Regions from separate parts of the Streptomyces sp. NBC_00250 genome, predicted to be linked through region 2. Evidence: predicted binding sites of a transcription regulator. Region 2 holds the regulator's gene; the other holds the start of a gene.
What was found. Region 2 encodes HspR, which represses chaperone genes until heat shock. Its sites were predicted from a motif close to TTGAGNNNNNNNNNCTCAA; they were not measured.
Positions count from the first base shown of each region.

Region 1 (14,570 bases), 1.8 Mb from region 2:
CGGCGATCTGGGCGTGCGGCGGCAGGGACTGGATGGTGACCCGCTCGTACCGCTCGATCTCGCTGACGGCGGCGCGCAGCACGTCGACCAGCGGGACGGGCCCGGGGTGGCCGTGGACGTGCTCGTGGCCCGCGAGGACGAGGAGGTTCTCGCTGTGGCGGCGCATGACGGTCGCCATGTGGTCGAGCTTGAAGAGGGTCGCGAGGCGGTCCGGGTCCTGCTCGCGCTCCTCCAGCTTCTCGATGACGCCGAGCTGCCGCTCGACGAGCCCGAGGCTGCGCAGCGAGAGGTTGACGAAGGTGTGGTGGACGGTGCCGCGGAGTCCTTCGAGGTCGGCGGTGAGGAGCGCGACCTGGCCCTGGAGCTCGGCCCGCTGGGTGGCGAGCTCGGCTCCGAGGGCCTCCTTGGCGGCGGTGAGGTCGGCCTGGCCGTCGGTGAGGCGCTCGGTGAGGCGCTCGTTCTGCGCGGCGAGGTCGGAGAGCTTGCCGCGCAGGGTGTTGAGGGAGCGGACGACCTGCGCGAACTCGTCGTTGCGGCCGGTGAAGCGGACCGGCTCCTCGGTGTGCGGCGCGGGGGCGGCGGCGAGCCGGGCGGCGCCGATGCGGAGGACGGCGAGCGGCCTGGTGAGGGTGCGGGCGACGTAGGTGGAGATGCCGACCGCGACGAGCAGACAGCCGCCGAGGAAGGCGATGCGCAGTTCGAGGGCGGTGACGTCGTCGTCGCGGAGCGCGCCGAGGCGTTCGACCTGCTCGGCGGCGAGGGCGGATTCGACACCGCGCATCTGCTCGATGCGGGCGGAGAGGGCGGCTTCGACGCCTGCCGGATCGGTCTCGCGCTCGGTGTCCGTCAGCCGGGGCTGGTCGGTGAGGGTGGCGAGCGACCGCTCGGCGCTCTTGACGTCGGGGCCGGCCACGGTGGCGGCGAGGGAGTCGCGGGCGGCGGCTCCGGCGGCCTGGTCGAAGTCGCCGAGGGCGGCGAGTTCTCGGACCCGGGCCTGCTGGGCGGCGGCGGTGAGGGTGTCGCGGGCGCGGTCGGCCTCGGCGGCGCCCTCGGGCACGTCGGGGACGTAGGTGCCGGTCTCGGGGTCGTAGTGGACGTCCCCGGTGGGCTCGGGCTGCGGCACGGAGAGCGCGGCGAGGAGCAGGCCGCGGGTGGCGGAGGCCTGTTCGACGGCGCGGCCGAGGGCGGCGGGGGCGCGGGTGGCCTCGGTGAGCGCGGTGTCGGAGGCGCGGGCCGGGGTCTTGTCGGCGAGCTCGTCGGCGAGGGCCTGGAGCTTGGCGATGACCTCCGAGTAGGCCCGGTGGGCCTCCAGGGCCGTGCCCTTGCCGGTGAGGGCGGTACGGCGGACGGAGGGGACGCCGGCGAGGTCGCGGCGGAGCTCGGCGGAGGCGGCGGGCCGGATCTCGTCTATCTGGCGGTCGACGCGGGTGGACCGGGTGCTGGTGATCTGGCGCTTGTTCTTGCCGCTCTGGGCGTCGCGGCCGGCGGCGATGTAGGCGACGACCTCGTCGCGCTCGTCGGCGAGGGAGTGGGCCAGCGTGACGGCCTGCCGGTCGAGTTCGGCGAGGGTGACCAGGCTCTGGGAGTCGTTGAGCTCGGCGGAGGCGGCGAGGATCGCGGGGGCTCCGGCGACGATGACCGTGATGCCGACGAGCGCGACGCCGGCGACGAGACGGTTGCGGACCCGCTTGGGGCGGCCGGCGGGGGGCTTGGGCTGTGCCGGGGCCTGGGGCTGCACGGGGTGGCCGGTGGCGGCGTTGCCGGTGGGTGCCGTGGCGGCCCCGTCGTCCGGGGTCGACGCTGCACCGGGGGTCTGGCTCCGCGTGCCGTTCTTGCTCCGAGGCCGCTTCATCTGCACCGGTGCTCGCATTCTTGACTCGTCCGCCCACAAAGCAGAGGTGACGGCCGGTCACATGGAGCGCCCCCACCCCTGGTATGGCTTCCGACCATTCCAGCGCTTCTGGGAAGGGGGCGCGCATCGGCCGCTCCGCCACCCGAACGAGTGAACAACACTCATGAGTTGGCGAACAACTTCTCAGGGCCGGTCCCCAGGGCTCCGAAGGGCCCCCGGTTGGATCTTCCGGGCGGGCTTTGGCAGGATGCCCGCCCGCAGCTCCCCGGAGGCGGCCGCTCCGCCTCGCGCGCCGCTCCCCCAGGGTTGGTACAGGCCATTTCCGGGCATTTGCAGGTCCGGTGAAGAGTTGTCACCGGTCCGGGCACACTGGTCGTCATGCGCAGCGATGTCGCCTCCCTCCCCGGCAGCCCCGAACGCCCCAACGAGGACTGGGTGGCCGCAGCTCTGCCCGCCTCGGGCGGCGGCGGGACCGTCGTCCTCCTCGACGGCGTCACCCCGCCCGCCGGTGATGACGGTTGTGTGCACACCGTGCCGTGGTTCACCGCCCGCCTCGGTGGGGCTTTGACCGAACTGTCCGCTTCCCGCCCGGACATGCCCCTGTCCGAGATCCTGTCGCTGGCAATCCGGCGCACCGCGGACGCCCACCGGGACACCTGTGACCTTTCTCACGCACGTACGCCTCAGGCGACCGTCGTGCTCGCCCGCTGGGACGAGACCTCGGTCGAACACCTCGTCCTCTCCGACTCCGTACTCCTCCTGGAGTCCCCGGACGGGGCCGTACGGGCCGTGCTCGACGACCGGCTCGACCGCGTCCCGGACGAGATCCTGCGCTCCCACGCGGCGACGGACCGGCTGCGGAACCAGGAGGGCGGCTTCTTCACCGCGGCGGCCGACCCGGCGGTCGCGGAGCGGGCGGTGACCGGGACGAGCCCGCGCGCGGAGGTACGGTCCCTGGCCGCGCTCACGGACGGGGCGAGCCGCTGGGTGGAGCTGTTCGCCATGGGCGACTGGACGGACTGCTTCGGCGTCCTGCGCGAGGAGGGGCCGCTGGGCCTGATCCGCCGGGTGCGGGTCCTTGAGGAGGCGGACCGGGCGGCGGGCGGGACGCGCCGCTGGAAACCGCACGACGACGCGACGGCGGTGCTGGTGGAGCTGCGGGACCGCTGAGCACCCGTCCTCGGGGTCCCGGGCCCGCTCCGCGCGGCCTCAGCCCTCGGATCTGACGTTGAAGTGGTTCAGGAGGCGGGCGAGTTCGGCGACCTCGGCACGGTCCCAGTCGGCCAGCTTGCGGACGTACCGCTCGCGCCGGGCGTCCCGCACGTGCCGGAAGCGGTCGCGGCCCTCCTCGGTGAGCCGGACCAGCGAGGCGCGCCCGTCGGCGGGGTCGGGGTCGCGGGCGACGAGCCCGAGGTCTTCGAGGGCCCGGAGCTGGCGGCTCATGGTCGCCTTGCCGACCCCGAAGTACCCGGCGAGTTCGGTGGCCCGCTGGGGCCCGGCGTCGTCGAGGCGTACGAACAGGCCGTAGGCGGCGGGCTCCAGTTCGGGGTGGACCTCACGGGCCATCTCACCGGACTGGGCGCGGGCGCGGCGCAGGAAGACGGCGAGTTCGCGTTCGAGCGCGAGGAACTCCCGGTCGACGGAGGCGGGCGAGGTGTGCGGTTCGGCACCGGCGGCGGCCGGGCTGTGCGCTTCCGTGCCGGCGGGCGAGGTGTCCGGTTCCGCACCGACGGCGGGCGAGGTGCGCGGTTCCGCACCGGCGGGCTGGGCGTGCGGATCCGCGCCGGCGGGCTGGGCGCCCCCGCCTTCACTTCCCGTACGGCTTGTGTGCACGTCAGCACCTCTCAGGCGTTCCCCGGCGACTTGGCGACGGTTTTCGCGCCACTTCCAGTCGCTGAAAGTTTCTTTCGGCCGAGGCCATCGCCGCAGCTCCTCCAGTATTTCGCAGGCGTAGACCAACGGCGGTAACCAGGCCCCCTTCCATGGGCCGGGTCTACGTGCGTAGCGTCGTCTCCGGCAGCCTTGCTGACATGTCCACACCAGGACCCTTTCGGTGCCAGGACAGCTCGGCCTGCGCCAGGACCGCCGACCTCGCTCCCCCCACCGATCCTTTCGGAGGCACGCAATGCGTGTGCACAGATCCGGAACGACCCTCGCCGGTGCCGCGCTCGCGGCCCTGGCCCTCCTCCTCCCCCTCGCCGCGTCCGCCGGCGCCACCCAGGACCCGGCCGCCCGACAGCTGCCCGCGCGCGGCTCCGCCAGCATGGGCATGGGCGTCCTCGCCCACGACGGACAGGGCTCCTCCCCCGGCGGCGTCTCCACCCGGGCCGTCCAGACCGAAGGCGTGGACGTCTCCAGCCACCAGGGCAACGTCGCCTGGTCCACCCTGTGGAACAGCGGCGTCAAGTGGGCCTACGTCAAGGCGACGGAGGGCACCTACTACAAGAACACCTACTTCAACCAGCAGTACACCGGCTCGTACAACGTCGGCATGATCCGGGGCACGTACCACTTCGCGACCCCGGACACGACGACCGGCGCGGCCCAGGCCGACTACTTCGTCAACAACGGCGGCGGCTGGTCGCCGGACGGCCGGACCCTGCCGGGGGTGCTCGACATCGAGTGGAACCCGTACGGCGCGACCTGCTACGGCAAGACCCAGGCCGGGATGGTGGCCTGGATCCGCGACTTCGTGAACCGGTACAAGGCCAGGACCGGGCGGGACGCCGTCATCTACACGGCGACCAGCTGGTGGACCCAGTGCACCGGCAACTCCTCCGCCTTCGCCACGACCAACCCGCTGTGGATCGCGCGGTACGCCGCGACGGTGGGCGAACTCCCGGCCGGCTGGCAGTACTACACGATGTGGCAGTACACCTCCTCCGGCCCGACGGTCGGCGACCACAACCACTTCAACGGCGACCTCTCGCGGGTGCAGGCGCTCGCGAACGGCTGACGCCCCGACAGCGCAGGGCGGCCCCCGGGTGTGCGGCACCCCGGGGGCCGCTTCGGCTTTTCCGACCCATCCCCTTGCCTATTGGTATGGACCAATGCGAAGCTCTACGGCGATCGCCCGGGATTCAACTTCCGTGCGCTCAGCGCGCGTTGCTCGTTCCGTCCTCCCCCACGAGAGAGAGCCCCCGCATGCCGTCCTCCCGCCGTACCGCCACCGGCGTCGCCGCCCTGTCCGCCGCAGCCGCCCTCGTCAGCCTCACCCCCACCACCGCGAGCGCCCACGGTGCCGTCTTCAACCCCGTGAGCCGCGTCGCCGCCTGTTACGCGGAGGGCCCCGAGACCCCCAAGTCGCAGGTGTGCAAGGACCTCGTCGCCGACTCCGGCACCCAGCCGCTCTACGACTGGAACGAGGTCAACATCGCCAACGCCGCCGGACAGCACCAGGCCCTCATCCCGGACGGCAAGCTCTGCTCGGCGAACCGAGAGAAGTACCGGGCGCTCGACTGGGCGCGCACCGACTGGCCGGCCACGGCGGTCGCCGCGGGCGCCTTCGACTTCAAGGTCCGGGTCACGGCCGCCCACTCCGGCACCATGACCGTCTACATCACCAAGCCGGGCTTCGACCCCACGCAGCCCCTGAAGTGGTCGGACCTGGACGCGACCCCCGTCGCCGTCTACAACACCACCCGCACGGCCACCGACGGCTACTACAACTTCACGGGCAACCTCCCCGCCCGCACCGGCCGCCACATCGTCTACAAGGTGTGGCAGCGCAACGACAGCCCCGAGGCCTTCTACAGCTGCTCGGACGTCACCTTCGGCGGTACGGCCGCGCAGGCGACCACGACGAAGGCCCAGGCCCCGACCGAGGCGAAGATCGCGGCGGGCGCCGACCTCTCCACCGTCAGCCACGCGGGACACGGCGGCGACGAGCAGGCCCCGGCCCTCTCCGCGGAGACGGCCGAGACCCCCACCTCGCCGCTGCCCATGGCCCTCGCGGGCGCGGGCGCCCTCGCCGCCTTCGCGGGCGGCAGCCTGCTCCTGGGCCGCCGCCGGAACTCGTCCGCCTCCTAGGCCCTGTTCAAGGAGGTCCCAGGATCCCCTCGGGAACCGGGAAACTCCTAGGAGCCGGACGTCGCAAGCGGGAAGAGGGCGGTGAGCCGGGGTATCGCCACCCCCTCCGGACGAGACCCCCGGGGCTCGTCGCCCTCTTCCCACTCCCCCTCGAAGTCCCCCGAGAGCTCGTCCGCGAGCTCCTCGGCGAGGTCGTCGACGGCATCCGCGAACTCCTCGCCCTCGTCGTCCTCCTGGCCGGTCAGCTCGTCGTACGCCTCCTGCGCCACGAAGTCGAGGCCGTCCCACTCGGGCCACTCGTCGTCGTCCCACTCGTCCCGGTGCCGGCCGACGAGGGCCCGTATCCCCGGCACGTCGGCCAGCGCGTCGGGGTCGGCGACCACCGACTCGTACACCTTCCGCCCCTGCCCGACCAGCCAGAGGGTGAAGTAGTGGAAGCCGTCGTCCGTGCAGTCTCCGCTCTCGATCCGGTTCGCCGCCCGGAAGACCGCTCGCGTGCCCGCGACCTCGCAGGCGTCCTCAAGGCGCACCTGGAACTCCACGCTCTCGGCGGGCGGGCGCCGGAGCAGCTCCGTGCGCAGCCACTCCGTCCGGTCGTCCAGGTCACCGGGGCGGCGGCTCAACTCGTCGATGAGAGCCCAGAAGGCGTCTTCGTTCATGCGTACGAGCATGACACCCCTGGCTGACATCCGGGTGACGAATTACCTGCGGGTATGCGCACGCGCAGGACATGACGGAGCGGGGTGCCCCGTCGAGGGCACCCCGCTCCGTCTCTCCGTCGTACGGGAGTTACGCCGCCGCCACTCCCACCGGCACCGCCGCCGGCGACAGGGCGATCTCCAGGACCTGGCGGACGTCCGTCACCGGGTGGACCTCCAGCTTCTCCAGGATCTCGGCCGGGACGTCGTCCAGGTCGGCCTCGTTCCGCTTGGGGATCACGACCGTGGTGATGCCCGCCCGGTGCGCGGCGAGGAGCTTCTGCTTCACGCCGCCGATCGGGAGGACCCGGCCGGTGAGGGAGACCTCGCCGGTCATGGCCACGTCCGTACGGACAAGGCGCCCGCTCAGCAGGGAGGCGAGGGCGGTCGTCATCGTGACGCCCGCGCTCGGGCCGTCCTTGGGGACCGCGCCCGCCGGGAAGTGGATGTGCACGCCCCGGTCCTTGAGTCCGGTGACGGGCAGTTCCAGCTCCGCGCCGTGCGAGCGGAGGAAGGAGAGCGCGATCTGCGCCGATTCCTTCATCACGTCGCCGAGCTGACCGGTGAGGGTCAGTCCGGCGGCGCCGGTCTCCGGGTCGGCCAGGGACGCCTCGACGAAGAGGACGTCACCGCCCGCGCCGGTCACGGCGAGCCCGGTGGCGACACCGGGGACGGCGGTGCGGCGCTCCGCCGGGTCCTGGGCCGACTCCGGCACGTGGTGCGGCCGTCCGATGAGCTCGCGCAGGCCGTCGGGACCGACCGTGAACGGCAGTTCCCGGTCGCCCAGTTCGTGCTGGGCCGCGATCTTGCGGAGCAGCCGGGAGACGGACCGCTCCAGGGTGCGTACGCCCGCCTCGCGGGTGTACTCGCCGGCCAGCTTGCGCAGGCTCGCGTCCTCCAGGACGACCTCGCCGGGCTCCAGGCCCGCGCGCTCCAGCTGCCGGGGCAGCAGGTGGTCGCGGGCGATGACGACCTTCTCGTCCTCCGTGTAGCCGTCGAGCCTGACCAGCTCCATGCGGTCGAGCAGTGCCTCCGGGATGGCTTCGAGGACGTTGGCGGTGGCCAGGAAGACGACGTCGGAGAGGTCGAGTTCGACCTCCAGGTAGTGGTCGCGGAAGGTGTGGTTCTGCGCCGGGTCGAGGACTTCGAGGAGGGCCGCCGCGGGGTCGCCGCGGAAGTCGGAGCCGACCTTGTCGATCTCGTCGAGCAGGACCACCGGGTTCATGGACCCGGCCTCCTTGATGGCGCGGACGATCCGGCCGGGCAGGGCGCCGACGTAGGTCCTGCGGTGACCGCGGATCTCCGCCTCGTCCCGTACGCCGCCGAGGGCGACCCGGACGAACTCGCGTCCCATCGCGTGCGCGACGGACTCGCCGAGCGAGGTCTTGCCGACGCCGGGCGGGCCGACGAGGGCGAGTACGGCTCCGCCGCGGCGGCCGCCGACCACGCCGAGGCCGCGCTCGGAGCGCCGCTTGCGCACGGCCAGGTATTCGGTGATCCGCTCCTTCACGTCGTCCAGGCCCGCGTGCTCGGCGTCGAGGACGGCGCGGGCGCCGCGGATGTCGTACCGGTCCTCCGTCCGCTCGTTCCACGGGAGTTCGAGGACGGTGTCCAGCCAGGTGCGGATCCAGGAGCCCTCGGGGGACTGGTCACTGGACCGCTCCAGCTTCTCGACCTCCTTGAGGGCGGCCTCTCGGACCTTCTCCGGCAGGTCGGCGGCCTCCACGCGGGCGCGGTAGTCGTCGGACTCGTCGGCTGCGTCCTTGGCGGACTCGCCGTTGAGGTCGCGGAGCTCCTTGCGGACGGCTTCGAGCTGGCGGCGGAGCAGGAACTCGCGCTGCTGCTTGTCGACGCCCTCCTGGACGTCCTTGGCGATGGTCTCTGCGACGTCCTGCTCGGCGAGGTGCTCGCGGAGCTGGGCGGTGGCGAGCTTGAGGCGGGCGACCGGGTCGGCGGTCTCCAGGATCGCGACCTTCTGCTCGACGGTGAGGAAGGGCGAGTAGCCGGAGTTGTCGGCGAGGGCGCCGACGCCGTCGATCTGCTGGACCCGGTCCACGACCTGCCAGGCACCGCGCTTCTTGAGCCAGCTGGTGGCGAGCGCCTTGTACTCCTTGACCAGGTCGCTGACCTGGCCGGGCAGCGGGTCGGGCAGGGTCTCCTCGACGGTGCTGCCCTCGACCCACAGGGCCGCGCCGGGCCCGGTCGTACCGGCACCGATGCGCACGCGGCCGATGCCGCGGATGAGGGCGCCGGGGTCGCCGTCGGAGAGTCGTCCGACCTGCTCGACGGTGCCCAGGACGCCGGTCGCGGCGTAGGTCCCGTCGACGCGGGGCACGAGCAGCACCCGCGGCTTGCCCGCTCCGGGTCGCGCGGCGGCCTGGGCGGCCTCGACGGCGGCCCGTACGTCGTTGTCGGACAGGTCGAGCGGCACCACCATTCCGGGCAGCACGACCTCGTCGTCGAGCGGCAGCACAGGCAGAGTGAGCGGCACGGACGGCTTGGAGTCAGAAGCCATGATCTCCCCTTCGGCAGTCAAGTTGAGCTATGCCGACTCAATGCATGTGAGCCCATGAATGTTCCCGGACGCTCGTTCGCTCTGAGCGATCACTCTCCCCCGAAGCCCCGTCCAGCAGATGTAATACCTCCATGGATATAGCAGCCATTACGTCAGCGTGGGTGTCGGGCTGGACCGTCTCCCGGGGGACCCCCGCCGCCGTCACCGAGACCTGGGGCTACCGGATCGACGTGGGACTGCCCCGGCACGTCGTGCGGCACGTCCTTCCGACCCCCGACGAGGCCTCGGTCCGCGCTCTCTGCGCCCGGCTCACCGCCCCGTACAGCTGGCTCAAGATCATGGCGGGCCCCGAGGACGCGGGCGCGTGGATCACCGACGGATGGACGGTCCCCGACGACCCGGGCTTCATGATGGTCAAGCCGCTCGACCCCGGCGCCCGGCCCGCACCGCCGGAGGGGTACGCGCGGACCACCGAGGTCCGGGACGGCGTCATCCGGGTCCGGATCGTCGCCCCCGACGGCGCCCTCGCCGCGCGCGGCCAGATCGCCCCGACCGGCTCCACCGCCGTCGCCGACCAGATCGAGACGGCCCCCGAGCACCGGCGGCGCGGCCTCGGCGCGAACGTCATGCGCACCCTGGAGGCGGCCGCCGCCCAGGCGGGCGCGGAGACCGGGGTGCTCGCCGCGACCACGGACGGACTCGCGCTGTACGACTCGCTGGACTGGCGCTACCGGGGCCCGCTCACCGGAATCGTGCGGGACGGAACCTGACCGTCCGGCTGCGCGGGACGCCCCGTACCCGGCATGCTCGGTCCATGGTGCGAGGCGTACGGGGAACATGGTGCGGGGCGCTGCTTCTGGCCGGGGTCCTGGTCGGCGGTGCGAGCGCGTGCGGGGAGGCGGCGCCGCCCCCGCCCGGCACGACGCCGTCGGGGGTGAGCGGACCGGCCGTGCCGAGCGCCACGACGACCCCCGGCACCACGACGGATCCGAGCGTCACGACGACCCCCGGCACCACGACGGATCCGAGCGCCACGACGGACCCGGGCACCCCTACGAGCCCCGGCACCGCGACCGCGACACCCCCCGGCACCACTCCGGCGGCCGACCCCCAGCCGGGCGAGGTGCTCGTCGAGGTCGTCGTCAGCGGCGGCCTCGCCGGTGTGCGCAACCAGCTCGTCGTCCACTACGACGGCTCCTGGACCAGCCGCTCCGGCACCGAGCCGCCCCGCACCGGGCGGCAGACCCCCGCCGAGGTCGCCGAGCTCAGGGCCGCCCTGGAGGACCCCGCGTTCGCCCGGGTCCCGGAGCACCCGACGGACAGCCCGATCGCCGACGGCTTCCAGTACCAGGTGACGTACCGCGGCCGCATCGTCGTCGCGGGCGACGGCGAGCGCCCGCCCGCCCTCCGGCGGGTCTTCGCCGCCCTCCCGGAGGGCGGCCCGCCGACGCACCCGTGAGCCGGGCGGCGCGACGCGAGAACCGGACCCGCAAGCGAGAACCACGTACCGAGCAGCCGGCGGCGAGAACCGGAGAGCCGGAAGCGAGACCCGAGAACCGAACCGGGGCACGCGCGCGATAGAGAAGGCGTGAGACTGTTGCGCCCCGCAGGGGGAGGCCCCTCCGGGGGCGACGAGGACGACGACGCGGCGCTGCTGCGCGCGGTCGCCCGGGGAGACTCCGAGGCACTCGCCGCGCTGTACGACCGGCACGCCGGCTGGCTGCACGCCCGCCTCGCCCGGCGCTGCCCGGACGAGGAGACCGTACGGGAGGTCCTCCAGGACACCTTCGTCACGGTCTGGCGCTCCGCCGGCGGCCACCGGGGCCGGGGCGAGGCCGGCGGCTGGCTCTGGGTGATCGCCGCCCGGCGCCTGGTGGACGCCCAGCGGGCCCGGGCCCGCGCGGAACGGGTCGTGGAACGGGCGGCCGAACGCGCCGCCGCGTCCACGGAGCCGCCCGCCGCCGCGCCCTCCGCCGAGGAGCGGGTGCTCGCGGGCCTGGAGTACGGGGAGGTGGGCGCCGCCCTCGACCGGATATCGCCCGAACTCGCCGAGGTCCTGCGGGCGACCGTCGTCGACGGCCTGACGACCCGCGAGACCGCCCGGCTCCTCGGCATACCCGAGGGCACCGTCAAGACCCGCGCCCTGCGCGCCCGCCGCGAGCTGCGCGCCGCGCTCGGGGCGGCACACCCCGGGGGCCCGCACGCCTTGGGAGGCACCGCATGACGGCAACCCGACGCCCCGGAGCCCCTGGCACCCCCGGGGCCGCCGAGACCCCTGGGACCACCGGGTCCCCCTGGCACGTCTCCGACGCCCTCGCGCTCCGGTACGCCGACGGGTCCGCCGCCGAGACCGACGCCTGGTCGCTGGAGAAGCACGTCGAGTCCTGCGCGAACTGCGCGGGCCGCGTCTCGGCGGCCGTACGGGCCGGTGCGGCGGGGCCCGTCCTCGCGGCCGTGCGCGCCGAGCTCCTGACCTCTCTCGGACACCGGCCCGCCCCCGCGGAGTCCGCCGGCCCCGTCTCCCCCGTCGGCAACCCCCTCGGGCGGTGGGCGCGGGTCTGGTGGGCCGTCGGGCCCGCGCTGCGCGGTTCCTGGGTGGTGGCCGTGGCCCTCGTCGTCGGCGGGGCCTTCGGGCTCGCCTACGGGGCCGGGTTCCAGGGGGCGCGGAGCCTGCTGCTCGCCCTGGCGCCCGTCCTTCCGCTCGCCGGGGTCGCCGTCTCGTACGGACGCCACGCCGACCCCCTGTACGAGATCACCGCCGCCACGCCGTCCGGCGGACTGCGGCTGCTGCTCACCCGTACCGCGGCCGTCCTCGCCGTGTGCGTGCCGCTGCTCACCGCGGGCGGGGCGCTGCTGCCACCGGTGGCCGGGTTCCCGGGGGCCGCCGCCTGGCTGCTCCCCGGCCTGGCACTGACCCTGGCCACGCTCGCGCTCGGTTCGTTCGTCGGCTGCCGGGCGGCGGCGGCGACGCTCGGCGGCGGGTGGCTGCTCGCCGTCACCGGCCCCCTGCTCGGGCAGCCGGGCGCGGGCACGGGGCCCGCTTCCGGAGCCGCCGCCCTCGCCCCGTACTTCTCCGGCCCCACCGCGCAAGGGGCGTGGGCGGCCGCCGCGCTGGCCTGCGCGGCCCTCCTCGCGCTGCGGCGCCGTTCCTTCGACCACCTGGAGCCCCGGTGAACCCCACCCACGCCGTCGCGGTGAGCGGACTGACCGTCCGCCACCGCCGTACCGTCGCCCTCGACCGGCTCGATCTGTCCCTCGGCCCCGGCGTCCACGGCCTGCTCGGCCCGAACGGGGCCGGGAAGACCTCCCTCATCCGGGTCCTCGCGACCGTCGCCGCGGCCTCCTCCGGCCGGGTGGAGCTGCTCGGCGGGGACGCCACCAGCCCCCGCGAACGCACCGACATCCGGCGTCGGCTCGGCTATCTGCCGCAGGAGTTCGGCTACTACCCGGCCTTCACCGTGCGGGAGTTCGTCGCGTACGTCGCCTGGCTCAAGGAGGTGCCGGCCGACCGGGTTCCGGCGGCGGTGGAGCGCGCGGTGCGGCGGGTCGGGCTCGGCGACCGGATCGACGCGAAGATGAAGACCCTGTCGGGCGGCATGGTCCGGCGTGCCGGGATCGCCCAGGCCATCGTGAACGAGCCGGAGTTGCTGCTGCTCGACGAGCCGACGGCCGGCCTCGATCCGGAACAGCGGGTCGACTTCCGGTCGCTGCTGCGGGAGTTGGGCACGGAGGCGACGGTGGTGGTCTCCACCCACCTGGTGGAGGACGTGGCCGCGGCCTGCACCGAGGTCACCCTCATCGAGGCGGGCCGACTCGCCTTCCAGGGCACCACGGCCGAACTCACCGCGCTCGGCGGCGAGTCCACCGAAGGGAACGACTCCACCACGCACGCGGTGGAGCGGGGCTACACGGCCGCCCTGCGCGCCCACCGGGCGCCCGCGGGCGACGCGAAGGAGGCGCTCCGGTGACCAGCACCCTCACCCCTCCCCGTGCCGGACGGGCCGCTCCCGCGCGCAAGCCCCTCGCCATCGAGCTGCGGCGCGGACTGGGTCCCTGGACCGGCGCCGCCGTCGCCCTCACCCTCCTGGTCACGATGTACGGCAAGGCTCCCGGCTGGCAGGTCCATTGGGCCGATGCCACGAACATGCTGCACGTGGCCGCCGGGCTGCTCGCCGGACCGCTCGCGCTCGCGGCCGGCTGCTGGCAGGGCGGCCGGGACCGGCGGCGTGGAACGACGGACCTCTGGGAGTCCGCCCCCCGACCGCCCCTGCGCCGCCTGCTCGTCGCGGTGGCCCCCTCCGCGCTCTGGCCCGCCGCCGGGGTGCTGCTGGCCGACGCCGTCTGTCTCCTCTCGACCTGGCCGTACGTCACCGCCGGCCGCCCCTACCTCGAACTCGTCGCCGCCGACACGGTGGCCGTCGCCGCCCTCGGCGCGGTGGGCCATGTCGTCGGGCGTACGGTCCGCTGGCGGCTCACGGCCCCGCTGCTCGGCATCGTCGGGTACGTGGTGCTGGGGATGGGCTCGTACCAGGAAGGCACCCTCCGCTGGCTCAGCCCCGCCGGCGAGCACCAGTTCTTCTGGGACCGGCCGGTGTGGTGGTTCGGTCCGGTGTCGATGGCCTGGACGGCGGGGCTCGCGCTCACCGCGCTCCTCGCGTACGGGCTGCGCGGGGCCCGGCTGTGGCCGCTCACCCTGGTGCCGGCGGCCGTCGCGGTCGCCGCAGCCGGGCTGATCGCGGGTCTGCCGCGGGACGGGGGGCCGTGGCGCCACGACCCGGCGTTGGCCCGGCAGGTCTGCGACGACGGCACCCCGCAGGTGTGTCTGACGGCCGTGGACGAGGGGCTGCTGCCGGAGGTGTCGGCGGCGCTCGCCCCGCTGAACGCGCGGCTCAAGGGGGTGCCCGGCGCCCCGGTCCGGTGGGTCGGCGGTCCGTTCGGGCCCGCCCACCCCGGTGACGTCGCGCTGCCCTCCGTCGGGCAGGACGCGGTGCGCGGCCGGCTCCCGCACCCCGATCTGTATCTGAACTCGGCCGTGTTGTGGCTGTTCTCGGACACGTGCCGGCAGGGTGACCTCGCCGGTCCGAACGCGGAGCGGGCGAGCCTCGTCAACCTCGCCGTCACCGAGTGGCTGGCGCCGACGCCCGAGGGCTACGGCCCCGATACGACCGCCGCGAAGCCGTACATCGACCGGCTCGACGCCAAGTCCCCGGCGGAGCAACGCGCCTACCTGACCCGCTATCTGGCGGCGAACACCTGCCACCCGGACGAGGTGCCGGTCCCGTGAGGCTCTCCCGCACCGGTCCGACGAGGCTCTCCCGTATCGATCCCGTGCGTCTCGGCCGCCCCCACCCGATGAGGCTCTATCTGCGCTCCCGCGCCCTGCCCGGCGCGCTGGCCGCCCTCGTCGCCACGGCGGCGGCCGGCGCCTGGGCGGCCCGGTGGCTGGAATCGCTGCCCCGCTTCGACCACACGGCCC
Region 1 is NZ_CP108088.1:3,176,573-3,191,142, forward strand. Features, by position in the region: gene OG259_RS14035 (sensor histidine kinase) at 1-1,870, opposite strand, end outside; gene OG259_RS14040 (hypothetical protein) at 2,231-3,022, shown strand; gene OG259_RS14045 (MarR family winged helix-turn-helix transcriptional regulator) at 3,062-3,448, opposite strand; gene OG259_RS14050 (lysozyme) at 3,978-4,808, shown strand; gene OG259_RS14055 (lytic polysaccharide monooxygenase auxiliary activity family 9 protein) at 4,997-5,881, shown strand; gene OG259_RS14060 (DUF4240 domain-containing protein) at 5,929-6,540, opposite strand; gene lon (endopeptidase La) at 6,671-9,094, opposite strand; gene OG259_RS14070 (GNAT family N-acetyltransferase) at 9,226-9,864, shown strand; gene OG259_RS14075 (hypothetical protein) at 9,909-10,553, shown strand; gene OG259_RS14080 (RNA polymerase sigma factor) at 10,683-11,318, shown strand; gene OG259_RS14085 (zf-HC2 domain-containing protein) at 11,315-12,268, shown strand; gene OG259_RS14090 (ABC transporter ATP-binding protein) at 12,265-13,062, shown strand; gene OG259_RS14095 (hypothetical protein) at 13,059-14,378, shown strand; gene OG259_RS14100 (hypothetical protein) at 14,447-14,570, shown strand, end outside.
Region 1: a site for HspR is predicted at 9,117-9,135, ahead of lon (endopeptidase La). Genes of this name have one in related genera too.

Region 2 (14,570 bases):
CAGGTCGACAAGGGGCGCTGGGCCACCCTGGAGGGCGTCGCACGCATCCGTACGGAGGCGGAGGTCGTCGCGGACGCGGTGACGCGCTACGCGGAGCGCTACGGGCGCACGCCGGCCGAGAACCCGGACCGGGTCGTCATCGAGATCACCCTGACGCGGGCGATGGGCCGCGCCTGAGGCGCGTACCCCTCCCGTACGGGAAGGCCCGGATGATCCCCGTACGGGAGAATCCGGGCAGCACAACGGCGCCATCGCGTTTCAGGTCCGCGATGGCGCCGCTGTGTGGGGGAAGTGCTTGAGCGATCTACAACGACGGGGGAATCGCTCAGGCACTGCGGGGGGTGGCGGTGATGGTCTCGGGCTCGATCAGCTGGTGGTCCCGCTGGTCGAGATTGACGAAGATCATGCCGTACCGGATGGCACAGCGGATGGGCTGTGGGGCGCCGCGGGGACGGCGGAGGCAGCGGTAGGCGCGGACGTCCTCGTCCTGCTCCCGTGCCACCACGATCGGCTCTCCGAAGAGGGTGATCTTCAGCGCGTCACCACGGTGGGGGATTGCCGTGGCGAGGTCGACGAAGTGCCACCCGGACCGGTAGGCCGAAGCCATCTCCCGGCGGAACCTGGGGTCGTCCGGCGGCACGGTCACGCGCCCGCGCCCTTGGGAGCGATTTCCCAGGAAGGCTCGGAAGGAGCGGCGACGACGACGTCCCTGGGAGCGATCTCCCACGAGGGCTCATCGGGTGCCGCCACCACGTCGTGCGCCGGAGCGATCTCCCACGAGGGCTCGCCCGGCCCCGCCACGGAATGCGCCGGGGTGCTCTCCCACGAGGGCTCGCCGACGGCGAGTGCGCCGAGAGCAGCCGCCGCAACGGCTATGGCGCTAAGTGCACGAACCATCCTGGTCATGGCCGATCTCCACCTCTTTTGATCACTACCTCCCCCCCGCGAGTAAGACGATGGCTCACTCACGACCCTTTCCACCAGCCAAGCCGGGCATCATGTTCCTGTAATTCATGACCCTGAGGGGGGTGCAAATGAGGCGAGAATGCGACGAGTCCGGTCATAAGCACAGTCACGGTGAACTATGCGACGCGGGCAAGGAGCTCTATGCAAGCGCTCTCCGCACCGGCCGAATAGCCCGCGCCGACGCCGAAGCCGCCCCCTGCCTGAGGGAACTGTCCCTCCTGCACCCGGACCCGGACGACAGCCAGTGGCTGCGTCCCGTGCCGCCCTCGATCGCCCTCAACCAGCTCGTGCACCCCATCGAGCAGGAGATACAGGCCCGCCGGCAGCACGCGATAGCCCTCGCGGACGCTTTCGAGCCGTTCATGGCCATCCACACGCAGGACCCTTCCGGCGCCCAGGCGATCACGGTCCTCGAAGGACTCAGCGTCATCAACGCCGCGCTGGACCGCGCCATCAACGAGTGCACCGAGGAACTCCTCACCATCCAGCCCGGCAGCGGCCGCCGCCCCGAGACCCTCGAAGCCGCCCTGCGCCGCATGGAACCGCTGCTCGACCGCGGCGTCCGGATGCGGACGCTCTACCAGCACACGGCACGGCACCATCCCGCCACGCTCGCCTACGTCGAACGCGTCGCCCCCTACGGGCTGGACCTGCGCACCCTCGAAGAGATCGTCGACCGACTGATCATCGTCGACCGCAAGGTCGCCTTCGTGCCCGCGCGCAGCGACCGCCAGGTCGCCCTCGAACTCCGCCACGAGGGCCTCGTCCAGTACCTCGTCGGCGTCTTCGACCAGTTCTGGCTGCACGGAGTGCCCTGGGAGGACGAGATCCCCTACAGCCCGTCCGTGGACGGCATAGGCGGCGTCCAGCGCTCCATCGCCAAGCTCCTCGTCGAGGGCCATGTCGACGAGGCCATCGCCCGCCGCCTCGGCATGAACGTGCGCACCTGCCGCGCCCACATCGCCAAACTCGCCGCCGCCCTCGGCAGCGGCAGCCGGGCCCAGCTCGGCTATCTGATCGCGCAGTCGGGCATCCTCGAGGGAGACAACTGACCACCGAGACACCTGACCAGCGTCGAACGGGACAACTGACCACCGTGTACGTACAGATCGACCTCGACGGGCCCGCCGGGACCCTCCGGGTCTCCGGGTACGGGCTGCCCACCGTGGAGCTCGTACGGGCCCCCGGGACCCGCCCCGACACCCACACGCCGATAGGCACCCGCAAGCCCGCGCTGCTGGCGCTGACGGTGGCCGGGGAACCCGCCGTCATCAAGCCGGCCCGCGCGCGGCTGCTGCGCCGCTCCTACCGGGTGGACGTCCGCGTCGACGGCATCCGCTACCGGCTCGTCCCCTCCTCGCACATGGACAGCCGGCTCACCCGGAACGGGAAGGCGCTCGGCACCCTTGAGTCCCCTGGGGACGGCACGGTCGACGCCGACTGGCACCCCGCCGCCGAACCCACCCCGCTCGACCGCGCCGTCGGCACCGCCCTCGCCGCCGCGTTCGGCACGGGCGCCGCGCCCTGGTGGGAGACCCTCGGCGACATCGTGGCCGAACTCATCCCGTAGACCGACCCCGTACACGCGTGAAGCCCCCTCCTCGGAAGCGAAGGGGGCTTCCACGGAGGGGGCTTCAGCGTGCGAGAACTACTCGCCGGTGCGCTTCGGGCGCCAGACCACCAGCGCGCTCGCCTGCTGCACGTCCTGGTACGGCACCAGATCGCGCCGGTAGGAGGCGTGCACCTGGGCCTCGCGCTGCCGCATCGCCGCCGCCGCGCCGTCGACGGCCGCCGACAGCTCCGCGATCCGGCTCTGCAACGCCGCGACCTGGTTCTCCAGTTCGATGATCCGCTTGATTCCGGCCAGGTTGATGCCCTCGTCCTGCGACAGCTGCTGCACCTGACGGAGCAGCTCGATGTCACGGGCCGAGTAGCGTCGGCCACGGCCGGCCGTACGGTCCGGGGAGACCAGACCGAGACGGTCGTACTGACGGAGGGTCTGCGGGTGCAGACCGGAGAGCTGGGCCGCCACCGAGATGACGTACACCGGCGACTCGTCGGTCAGTTCGTACGGATTGCGTCGGCGCCCGTCCACCGGGTCACGCTCCCTTCGCGGCCTGGAACAGCTCCGCCCGCGGATCCTCGGAGGCGGTCGCCTCGCGATAGGTCTCCAGGGCGTCACGTGCCTTGTCGTCCAGCTCCTTCGGCACCGCGACCTCGACCGTCACGAGAAGGTCGCCGCGCGTGCCGTCCTTGCGGACCGCGCCCTTGCCCCGGGCGCGCATGGTCCGGCCGTTCGGAGTGCCCGCGGGCAGCTTGAGGGTGACCGCGGGGCCGCCGAGGGTCGGCACCTTGATCTCGCCACCGAGCGCCGCCTCCGTGAAGGAGACCGGCACGGTGACGGTGAGGTTGTCGTCCTTGCGGCCGAAGACCGGGTGGGTGTCGACGTGCACCACGACGTACAGATCGCCGTTCTGCCCGCCGCGCTCCCCCGGCGCTCCCTTGCCCCGGAGACGGATCTTCTGGTTGTCGCTCACACCCGCCGGGATGCGGACCTGCATGGTGCGGGAGGACTTGGCCCGGCCGCTGCCCTTGCAGACCTCGCAGGGGTTCTCGGCGATGAGACCGCGGCCCTTGCAGTCCACGCAGGGGTCGGTGAGCGAGAAGCCGCCGCCGCTGCCGCGCGAGACCTGTCCGGTGCCGACGCAGGTCGGGCACACCCGGGGGGTGCCGTTCTTGTCGCCGGTGCCCGAACACGCCGTGCACGGCTGCTGGCTGGACATCCGCAGCGGTACGGTCGCGCCCTCGATGGCCTCGGTGAAGCTGAGCGTCACCTCGGACTCGATGTCCTGGCCGCGCCGCGGCTGGGTGCGGGTGCCCGCACCGGCGCCGCGGTTGAACAGGCCGCCGAAGACGTCCCCGATGCCGCCACTACCGCCACCGCCGCCGAAGCCGCCGGGGCCGCCCTGGGAGCCTCCGAAGAGGTCGCCCAGGTCGAAGTTGAACGAGCCGCCGCCGGGGCCGCCGGGCGACCGGAAGCCGCCGTTCCCGAAGAGGGCGCGGGCCTCGTCGTACTCCTTGCGCTTCTTGGGGTCGCCGAGGATGTCGTTGGCCTCGGAGATCTCCTTGAAGCGCTCCTCGGCCTTGGCGTCGTTCTTGTTGGCGTCCGGGTGGTTCTCGCGGGCGAGCTTCCGGTACGCCTTCTTGATCTCGGCCTCGGTGGCGTCCTTGGGGACGCCGAGAACCTTGTAGTAGTCCTTCTCGACGAAGTCCTTCGTGCTCATCGACGTCCCTCCTTCCGGACTGCTCCGGGGTCTGTCACCCCGGAGCGCGTCACCGCTCCGGGGTGAGTCGCGCTACCCCTCTTCGGGGGCACCGCTCTCCTCGTCAGTGGACGACTTCGCGTCGTCCTTGGCCGGGGCCGCGCCCGGCTGGGGCTCGGCGACGGCCACACGGGCGGGCCGGATGGTCCGCTCGCCGATCCGGTACCCCGGCTGCAGGATCGCCACGCACGTCGTCTCGGTGACGTCCGGCGCGTACGAGTGCATCAGGGCCTCGTGGATCGTCGGGTCGAAGGGCTCGCCCTCCTTGCCGAACTGCTGCAGACCCATCTTGGCGACGATGGTCTCCGTCGATTCGGCAACCGACTTGAACCCGCCCACGAGCTCGCCGTGGTCCCGGGCCCGGCCGATGTCGTCGAGCACGGGAAGGAGCTCGGTCAGGAGGCTCGCGACGGCGATCTCCTTGACCGTGACCCGGTCCCGCTCCACGCGGCGGCGGTAGTTCTGGTACTCGGCCTGGAGCCGCTGGAGGTCCGCCGTGCGCTCTTCGAGCGCCTTGCGTGCCTGGTCCAGCTGCGCCAGCAGGGCTACGTCCGTAGCGTCCCCGGCCGGGGCCGCCCCCTCCGCCTTGTCGGCGGAGGCAGCGGCCTCGGTCTCCTCGGGCGTGCCGTCGGCGGGGACGTCGGGCTTCTCCTCGAAGCCCGGGGTCTCCTCCGACATCAGACAGCGCCACCCTTCGGCTTGTCCTCGTCGACGATCTCGGCGTCGACGACGTCGTCGTCGGCCTGCGGCTGCTGGCCGGCGTCGCCGCCCGCGGCCTGCGCGCCCTGGGCGTCGGCGTACAGCGCCTGGCCGAGCTTCTGGGAGACGGCCGCGACCTTCTCGGTGGCGGTGCGGATCTCCGCGGTGTCCTCGCCCTTGAGCTTGTCCTTCAGCTCGACGATCGCGGCCTCGACCTCGGCCTTGACGTCACCGGGGACCTTGTCCTCGTTGTCCTTGAGGAACTTCTCCGTCTGGTAGACGAGCTGCTCGCCCTGGTTGCGGGACTCGGCGGCCTCGCGGCGACGGTGGTCCTCGTCCGCGTACTGCTCGGCCTCCTGGCGCATCCGGTCGACCTCGTCCTTCGGCAGCGAGGAGCCACCGGTGACGGTCATCTTCTGCTCCTTGCCCGTGCCGAGGTCCTTCGCGGTCACGTGCATGATGCCGTTGGCGTCGATGTCGAAGGCGACCTCGATCTGCGGGACACCACGCGGGGCCGGCGGCAGACCGGTCAGCTCGAACATGCCGAGCTTCTTGTTGTACGCCGCGATCTCGCGCTCGCCCTGGTAGACCTGGATCTGCACGGACGGCTGGTTGTCCTCGGCCGTCGTGAAGATCTCGGACCGCTTGGTCGGGATCGTGGTGTTGCGCTCGATGAGCTTGGTCATGATGCCGCCCTTGGTCTCGATACCAAGCGACAGCGGGGTCACGTCGAGGAGCAGGACGTCCTTGACCTCACCCTTGAGGACACCGGCCTGGAGCGCGGCGCCGATGGCGACGACCTCGTCCGGGTTGACGCCCTTGTTGGCGTCCTGACCGCCGGTCAGCTCCTTGACGAGCTCGGCGACGGCCGGCATACGGGTCGAACCACCGACGAGAACGACGTGGTCGATCTCGGAGAGGTTGATGCCCGCGTCCTTGATGACGTTGTGGAACGGCACCTTGCAGCGGTCGAGCAGGTCCGAGGTCAGCTGCTGGAACTGAGCGCGCGTGAGCTTCTCGTCCAGGTGCAGCGGGCCCTCGGCGGAGGCCGTGATGTACGGCAGGTTGATGGAGGTCTCGGTCGAGGACGAGAGCTCGATCTTCGCCTTCTCCGCGGCCTCGCGGAGACGCTGGAGAGCCATCTTGTCCTTGGCCAGGTCCACACCGTGGCCGTTCTGGAACTGCGTCACCAGGTAGTCGACGACGCGCTGGTCCCAGTCGTCACCACCGAGGTGGTTGTCACCGTTGGTGGCCTTCACCTCGACGACGCCGTCGCCGATCTCCAGGAGGGACACGTCGAAGGTGCCGCCACCGAGGTCGAAGACGAGGATCGTCTGGTCGTCCTTGTCGAGGCCGTACGCCAGGGCGGCGGCGGTCGGCTCGTTGACGATGCGCAGGACGTTGAGGCCCGCGATCTCACCGGCCTCCTTGGTCGCCTGACGCTCGGAGTCGTTGAAGTACGCCGGGACGGTGATGACCGCGTCGACGACCTTCTCGCCCAGGTAGGCCTCGGCGTCGCGCTTCAGCTTCTGCAGGATGAAGGCGCTCATCTGCTGCGGGTTGAAGTTCTTGCCGTCGATCTCGATCTTCCAGTCGGTGCCCATGTGGCGCTTGACCGACCGGATGGTCCTGTCGACGTTGGTGACGGCCTGACGCTTGGCCACCTCGCCGACGAGCACCTCGCCGTTCTTCGCGAAGGCGACGACGGACGGCGTGGTCCTGGCGCCCTCGGCGTTGGTGATGACGGTGGGCTCGCCGCCTTCGAGAACGCTGACGACGGAGTTAGTCGTGCCCAGGTCGATGCCGACCGCACGTGCCATTTCGATTCCTCCAGCTGACGTACTTGAGTGGAACAGGCTCAAGGATGCATGAAGCCCCGCGATGAGTCAACAGACCTGAGCGGAGGGGACTCAACTCTTCGCCCTTTATCTCGCTCATACGGAGTGGGGGCGCGCGTCGTTCCCGAATCCGGCGGGGTGTCGCGTGAGAGAGTCCGATGGCCCCATGTCGGGCAAACCAGCCATATCCCACGAATATCCCATGATTCTCGTTCGTCGCTCGGAAGGGTGTGGGGAATGACGGCCAAGCGCACGTTCGACGTGGTGGGCGGGCTCGCCCTCCTGGTCGTGCTGTCCCCTCTGCTCGCCGCCGTCGCCCTCTCGGTCGCCCTCGGCTCGACCACCCCCGGCCGGGGCGTGCTGCGCCGCCGCACGGTGGCAGGCTTGGAGGGAGAACCCTTCACGATGCTGACCTTCCGCACGAAGAGCCCGCTGGCCGCGCTGCCCCTCCTCGTGCACGTCGTCGGCGGCCGGATGTCGCTGGTCGGACCGTGTCCACTGACCCCGGGCCACCGCGAGTGCGCGGGCGAGGGACGTCGTCGGCTCTCCGTGCGCCCCGGGCTCACCGGCCCGTGGCAGATCAGCGGCCGCTCGGACCTGCCGTGGGAGGAGCGTGAGCTGCTCGACCTCCACTATGTGGACCACCACTGGCTGGGGATGGATCTGACGATCCTGGCGCGTACGCTTCCAGCAGTCCGCAGGCGTCGCGCGGCAAGGTTTGCCTGAGCGACACAGATCACCGCGAGCGCCGCTACAGCACGGGGCCCCGAACGGGTAATCTCAGCACGGACTCCATAAGTTACCGCTTAGTAGGCCCGCCCGAGGAGCCCCTCATGCAACTCGCCGCGATCGTCGTGTCGATCGTCATCACGGTGGTGGCCGTCGCGCTGTTCGGCCGTGCCACCGTGCAGATCTACCGGTTCGTGCGCCTCGGCCAGCCCGTGCCCGCGGGCACGCGCACCGGCGACCCCACCCAGCGCACCATCACCCTGGTCAAGGAATTCCTCGGCCACACCCGGATGAACCGCTGGGGCATCGTCGGCTTCGCGCACTGGTTCGTCGCGGTGGGCTTCTTCTCGCTGCTCCTGACGATCGTGAACGCCTTCGGCCAGCTCTTCCAGGCCGACTGGCTGATCCCGATCATCGGCGACTGGCTGCCGTACGAGATCTTCACCGAGTTCCTCGGTCTGATGACGGTCCTGGGCATCGTGACGCTCATCGTGATCCGGCAGCTCAGCAAGCCGACCAAGGCGGGCCGCAAGTCCCGCTTCGCCGGCTCGAAGACCGGCCAGGCGTACTTCGTCGAGGCCGTCATCCTGATCGTCGGCGTCTGCATCATGACGCTGCGCGCCCTCGAAGGCGTCCAGCACCACGTGACCGGCTGGGAGCCGGGCTTCTTCGCCTCGTACCCGCTGATCGCGCTGCTCGACGGCCTGGACCTGAGCACGATCCAGTACCTCACCTACTTCTTCGCGTGCCTCAAGATCGTCACGTCCTTCACCTGGATGATCACGGTCTCGCTGAACACCAACATGGGTGTCGCCTGGCACCGCTTCCTCGGCTTCCCGAACATCTGGTTCAAGCGGAACGCCGACGGATCCACCGCCCTCGGCGCGCTCCAGCCGATGACGACGGCCGGCAAGGAGATCGACTGGGAGGACCCGGCCGAGGACGCCGTCTTCGGTGTCTCCCAGGTCGAGCAGTTCTCCTGGAAGGGCATCCTCGACTTCTCCACCTGCACCGAGTGCGGCCGCTGCCAGTCGCAGTGCCCCGCCTGGAACACCGGCAAGCCCCTCTCCCCCAAGCTCCTCATCATGTCGCTGCGCGACCACGCGCACGCCAAGGCGCCGTACCTGCTCGCGGGCGGCGGCAAGGACATGGAGGGCAACGAGAAGGCCACCGAGGAGCAGCTCAAGGACGTCCCCGCGTCGGCGATCGCCGAGGCCGAGCGCCCCCTCATCGGCACCGCCGAGGAGAACGGCGTCATCGACCCCGACGTCCTGTGGTCCTGCACCACCTGCGGCGCCTGCGTCGAGCAGTGCCCGGTCGACATCGAGCACATCGACCACATCGTCGACATGCGCCGCTACCAGGTGATGATCGAGAGCGCGTTCCCGTCCGAGGCGGGCACGATGCTCAAGAACCTGGAGAAGAAGGGCAACCCCTGGGGCCTGGCGAAGAAGCAGCGCGTCGAGTGGACCAAGGAGGTCGACTTCGAGGTCCCGATCGTCGGCAAGGACGTCGAAGACCTCTCCGAGTTCGACTACCTCTACTGGGTCGGCTGCGCCGGCGCCCTGGAGGACCGGGCCAAGAAGACCACCAAGGCCTTCGCGGAGCTCCTGCACATGGCGGGCGTCAAGTTCGCGATCATGGGCGGCGACGAGAAGTGCACCGGTGACTCCCCCCGCCGCCTGGGCAACGAGCCGCTGTTCCAGCAGCTCGCGCAGGAGAACGTCGCGATGCTGAACATGGCGTTCGGCGAGGACGACGAGGACGAGTCGACGAAGAAGCCGAAGTCGGCGAAGAAGATCGTCTCGACCTGCCCGCACTGCTTCAACACCATCGCCAACGAGTACCCGCAGCTCGGCGGCGAGTACGAGGTCATCCACCACACCCAGCTGCTCCAGCACCTCATCGACGAGGGCAAGCTGGTCCCGGTGACCCCGGTCGACGGTCTGATCACCTACCACGACCCGTGCTACCTGGGCCGCCACAACAAGGTCTACACGCCCCCGCGCGAGATCATGTCGGCCGTCCCCGGCCTGCGTCAGCAGGAGATGCACCGCCACAAGGAGCGCGGCTTCTGCTGTGGCGCCGGTGGCGCGCGGATGTGGATGGAGGAGCGGATCGGCAAGCGCATCAACAACGAGCGCGTCGAGGAGGCCCTGTCCCTCAACCCGGACATCGTCTCCACCGCCTGCCCGTTCTGCCTGGTCATGCTGACCGACTCGGTCAACGGCAAGAAGAACGAGGGCAAGGCCAAGGAGTCCGTCACGGTCGTCGACGTGGCCCAGCTGCTGCTCGAATCGGTGAAGACCCCGGTGGACCCGGAGCCGGAGCCGGCCGAGGAGCCGGAGCCGGAACCGGCTGCCTGAGCCCGATGTGAAAGGGCCGCCCCGCGCGTGAGCGCGGGGCGGCCCTTTTCGTCGTGCCGGAGGCCCCCGTCGCCGACATCTCCGACGCTACGAGTACGACATTGAGCTGATACGTCGGATTTATGGCAGCGACCCCGAGCCTGCCCGCCGACCGTGTCACAGCGTGGTTCGACCCTGGCCACCCCCTAGGGGATGTCACAGCTCAGTGGCAAGGACAGGTCCGGGGAGCGCCCGCACGGCGGAAGCGGGTACGTTCGACGACGTGGCTGGATTCAGGAACGGACGCGGCCGGGACAACCGCCCCCCGCACAATCAACCGCAGCAGGCGCCGTACGGGTACAACGCGGCCCCGCCGCCGTACCCGCAGCAGCAGTGGCAACAGCCACCGCAGGGGCAGCAGGGGCAGCAGGGACACCAGAGGCAGCAGCAGGGCGGCGGGCAGCCCTACGGGGAGCCGGAGTACTTCGGGGAGCCCTACGGCCAGCCGCAGCACCCGCACGCGGCGACGGCGAACAACCCGGGCCACACCCAGATGTTCAGCGTCGACGACCCCTACGCCGGCGCCGCGCCCCACCACGCCGGCGCCGCCCCCGTACCGACGGGCCCCCGGCTCCCGTGGAAGCCCCTCCTGAGCGGCATCGTGCTTCGTCCTGCGGACACGTTCCTGCGGATGCGGGACCACGCCGTCTGGGGCCCTGCGCTGGTCGTCACCTTCCTGTACGGACTGCTCGCGATCTTCGGCTTCGACAAGGCGCGCGCCGAGGCGATCGACGCACCCCTGTCGACCGCGATTCCGTACATCCTGATGACCGCCCTCGGCTTCGTCGTCGGCGGTCTGATCCTGGGCGCGGTGACGCACACGCTGGCGCGCCAGCTGGGCGGCGACGGGGCCTGGCAGCCGACGGTGGGCCTGTCCATGCTGATCATGTCGATCACGGACGCGCCGCGGCTGGTCTTCGCGCTCTTCCTGGGCGGCGAGAACGGCCTGGTCCAGGTGATCGGCTGGCTGACCTGGCTGGCGGCGGGAGCGCTCTTCACGATGATGGTGAGCCGTTCGCACGACCTGCCGTGGCCGAAGGCGCTGGGCGCGTCGGCGATCCAGCTGGTGGCGCTGCTGAGCCTGATCAAGCTCGGCACGCTCTGACCGACGGGAACGAGACGCGAAGAGGCCCCCACCGGTGCGGTGGGGGCCTCTTCGCGCGCTGTGCCGGGGATCAGGCGTCGAGGACCTGGCCCTCGCGCTTGACGACGGGCGGCTCGACCGACCAGGGGAAGTTGATCCACTCGTCGGTCTTCTTCCACACGTACTCGCACTTCACGAGGGAGTGGGACTTCTCGTAGATGACGGCGGAGCGGACCTCGGCGACGTGGTCGACGCAGAAGTCGTGGACGAGCTTGAGGGTCTTGCCGGTGTCGGCGACGTCGTCGGTGATGAGCACCTTCTTGTCGCTGAAGTCGATCGCGTCGGGCACGGGCGCCAGCATGACCGGCATCTCCAGCGTGGTGCCCACACCGGTGTAGAACTCCACGTTCACGAGGTGGATGTTCTTGCAGTCGAGGGCGTAGGCCAGACCGCCGGCGACGAAGACGCCGCCACGGGCGATGGAGAGCACGATGTCGGGCTCGTAGCCGTCGTCGGCGATGGTCTGCGCCAGCTCACGCACGGCGCGCCCGAAACCCTCGTACGTCAGGTTCTCGCGTACTTCACTCATGCCTGCGACCGCCTCACACCTGGGTCCGATGGAAGTTCATGAACGAGCGGGAGGCCGTCGGCCCCCGCTGGCCCTGGTACCGGGAGCCGTACCGCTCGCTGCCGTACGGGAACTCGGCGGGCGAGCTCAGCCGGAACATGCACAGCTGCCCGATCTTCATGCCCGGCCAGAGCTTGATCGGCAGGGTGGCGAGGTTCGACAGCTCCAGGGTCACGTGCCCGGAGAAGCCGGGGTCGATGAACCCGGCGGTGGAGTGCGTGACCAGCCCGAGCCGGCCGAGGGAGCTCTTGCCCTCCAGCCGCGACGCGATGTCGTCGGGGAGGCTGATGACCTCGTAGGTCGAGGCGAGCACGAACTCGCCGGGGTGGAGGATGAACGCCTCGTCGCCCTCGGGCTCGACCTCACGGGTCAGGTCGAGCTGCTCGACCGCGGGGTCGATGTGGGGGTAGCGGTGGTTCTCGAACACCCGGAAGAAGCGGTCAAGCCTCACGTCGATGCTCGAGGGCTGCACCATGAATTCGTCGTACGGGTCGATGCGCACCCGTCCGGCATCGATCTCGGCCCGGATGTCCTTGTCTGAGAGAAGCACGCCCCCACGATACGCAGAGGGCGCGGACCTGCCCCAATCGGCAGGCGTCCGCGCCCCGCCACTCGTCAGCGCCGCCCGGTCTCCACCGGCACCGCGTGCCGCAGCCGCGCACACCTGGGACACCGGATGAGCCGTCCTGGCCCGATCCGCCCGGTCCCGAGCTGCTGAAGCGGGAACGAAGAGGTACTGAACACATGCCCTTCGGCACAACGGACGACGGTGCGCTCCATCGGACCCATCAAGTCCCTTCCCCTACACATGTGGTGGACGGGAAGCCACATTAGGGGATCAACGGGACACCCTCCACGCGGCACTCCGCGCGCGCGGAGGCATGAACTTCGCCTCAAGTGGCGCATGGGGTACAGTGTGCAACGATGCGGCACCGTTCATCAGGCCGCTGTGCGGATGTAGTTTAATGGTAGAACATGAGCTTCCCAAGCTTATAGCGCGGGTTCGATTCCCGTCATCCGCTCTCGAATGAAGGCCCTGGTCTCTGACCAGGGCCTTCATCGTCGTCCATGCCTCTTCAGGTATCGCGTACCGGTGGGGTCGGCCGGGGGTCAGAACTCCAGGACCTCGCGGTCGAGCGGGTAGCGCGCACGGTGGGGTCCGTCGTACGGCGAGGGCGTGATCGGGAGGACACCGGTGGGCTGCAGGCCCAGGTTGTCGTCCCAGAGCCTGGGTTCGACATGTCCGACGACGCGGAACTTCCGGAAGGTGAACGGGGGGCTGTCGGTCGGGAAGAACTCGGGCGTCGTCATCACCTGGAAGTGCAGGTGCGGCGTGGTCGAGTTGCCGCTGTTGCCGATCAGCCCGAGGACCCTGCCGGGTTCGACGTGGTCGCCTTCCCGGACCCTGAGCGAGCCGGGCTTCAGGTGCGCGTAGAGGAGGTAGCGGCCGGGCGCGACCTCCACGGTGACGTGGTTGCCGACGGTCTCCTCGATGGGCGGGACCGGCGGCGTGACGGGCGGCGTGTTGTCGGGGATCCCGTCCTGGACCTCCACCACCCGGCCGCCGGCCGCCGCCACGACGGGCTGCCGGTAGCTCAGGTAGCTGGTGAGCCGCGCGGGGTCGCCCTCCCAGGTCTGCCCCTGCTCTCCGACCCGGTACCAGTCGATCGCGAAGCGCTGCGGTACGTAGAAGCGACCGTTGATCGGGCCGAGGCCGCGCCGGTGGTGGGTGTTGCCGCAGCACGACTCGCTGGAGTACCAGGTGCCGGGGCGGACCGGCGCGTCCAGGTTCAGCGGCGCGGTGCGGTCGGTCGGGGTGATCTGGACCGTCTCCTCGAACGGGGAGGAGCCCGAGGCGGTGAGGACGGCGCCAGAGAGGTGGTGCTCAAGGACCTTGGGCACCCGCTCGCCGCGGTCGAGGGCCAGGTCGATCCAGACGACCCACTGCTGGGAGCCCGGGATCACGGTCGGCGTCGGCCCCGGCGGCGCCGGCGTGTATCCGTCCGCACCGGGCAGGGGGGCGCCCACCGGGTTGGCGGCATCGGCCAGCGCCTGCCCGCTCAGCGATCCCACCACCCGGTGCGTGCGGGCGTCCCGGACCTCGACACGGTCCAGCCGCACCCGTGCGCTGCTGGCCAGCGCGTTCGTGGTGAGCAGTTCGTACGAGAGGTGCGTCTTGCCGTCCGTGGCAATGAACGGAGCCGGTTCCGTCATCACCGTCGCCGTCAGCGGCGTGAACTGGGGGCCGGGCACCGGCGCGGCCTCGCCTGTGCCGTATCCGGGTGTCGTCGAAGCCGTCAGCATGCCGACCGCGAGCACGGCGGCGGCGAGCCCGCGACGTAGCGGGCCGCGGCCGGTGCGGTTGCGAGGGTGGCGCTCTGCCATGGTGCTCTTCCAGTCGTCGGGTCCGGGACCGCGAAGGGCACCGGCACGCCCCGCGCCGGGGCGCAGGCCCATGTAATCCGGCGACGCGGCGCTCGTCGCGCACAGCGCCGGAGGCCGGTGCCGAACTACACCCGTCCAGCCGCACCGGGCCGCCGGGCGGGAGCCGGTACGTGCCCCATCCGTGCCCTCCAGGGCGGTGAACAGCGGTCACCACGGGTACGAGCAGAGCCTCCCGACAGGACCCGCGAAGAGACTTGTCCGCAGGTCAGAGGCCATATGGACGGCCAAAGCAGCGGTGATTCCCAAGCTTATAGCGCGGGTTCGATTCCCGTCATCCGCTCCATGACAAAGCCCCAGGTCAGCGACCTGGGGCTTGTTTGTTGCCCGATCCAGATCCGAGCCTCACACCACCTGTGCACCACATGGGCCCCCGCATGGCCCGCAGTTGGTGCTCAGCTGACGTGGGGATCCGCGTCAGATCCGGTCAGGGCGCCGCATTGCGAAGGTCGGGGC
Region 2 is NZ_CP108088.1:4,928,071-4,942,640, reverse strand. Features, by position in the region: gene OG259_RS22450 (pyridoxamine 5'-phosphate oxidase family protein) at 1-177, shown strand, start outside; gene OG259_RS22445 (hypothetical protein) at 326-646, opposite strand; gene OG259_RS22440 (hypothetical protein) at 643-906, opposite strand; gene OG259_RS22435 (helix-turn-helix transcriptional regulator) at 1,014-2,018, shown strand; gene OG259_RS22430 (hypothetical protein) at 2,063-2,536, shown strand; gene OG259_RS22425 (heat shock protein transcriptional repressor HspR) at 2,615-3,061, opposite strand; gene dnaJ (molecular chaperone DnaJ) at 3,066-4,250, opposite strand; gene grpE (nucleotide exchange factor GrpE) at 4,323-4,967, opposite strand; gene dnaK (molecular chaperone DnaK) at 4,967-6,808, opposite strand; gene OG259_RS22405 (sugar transferase) at 7,064-7,552, shown strand; gene OG259_RS22400 ((Fe-S)-binding protein) at 7,660-9,921, shown strand; gene OG259_RS22395 (Yip1 family protein) at 10,184-11,065, shown strand; gene OG259_RS22390 (phosphoribosyltransferase) at 11,136-11,633, opposite strand; gene dcd (dCTP deaminase) at 11,647-12,222, opposite strand; tRNA gene OG259_RS22380 (tRNA-Gly) at 12,624-12,694, shown strand; gene OG259_RS22375 (M23 family metallopeptidase) at 12,783-14,057, opposite strand; gene OG259_RS22370 (GNAT family N-acetyltransferase) at 14,542-14,570, opposite strand, start outside.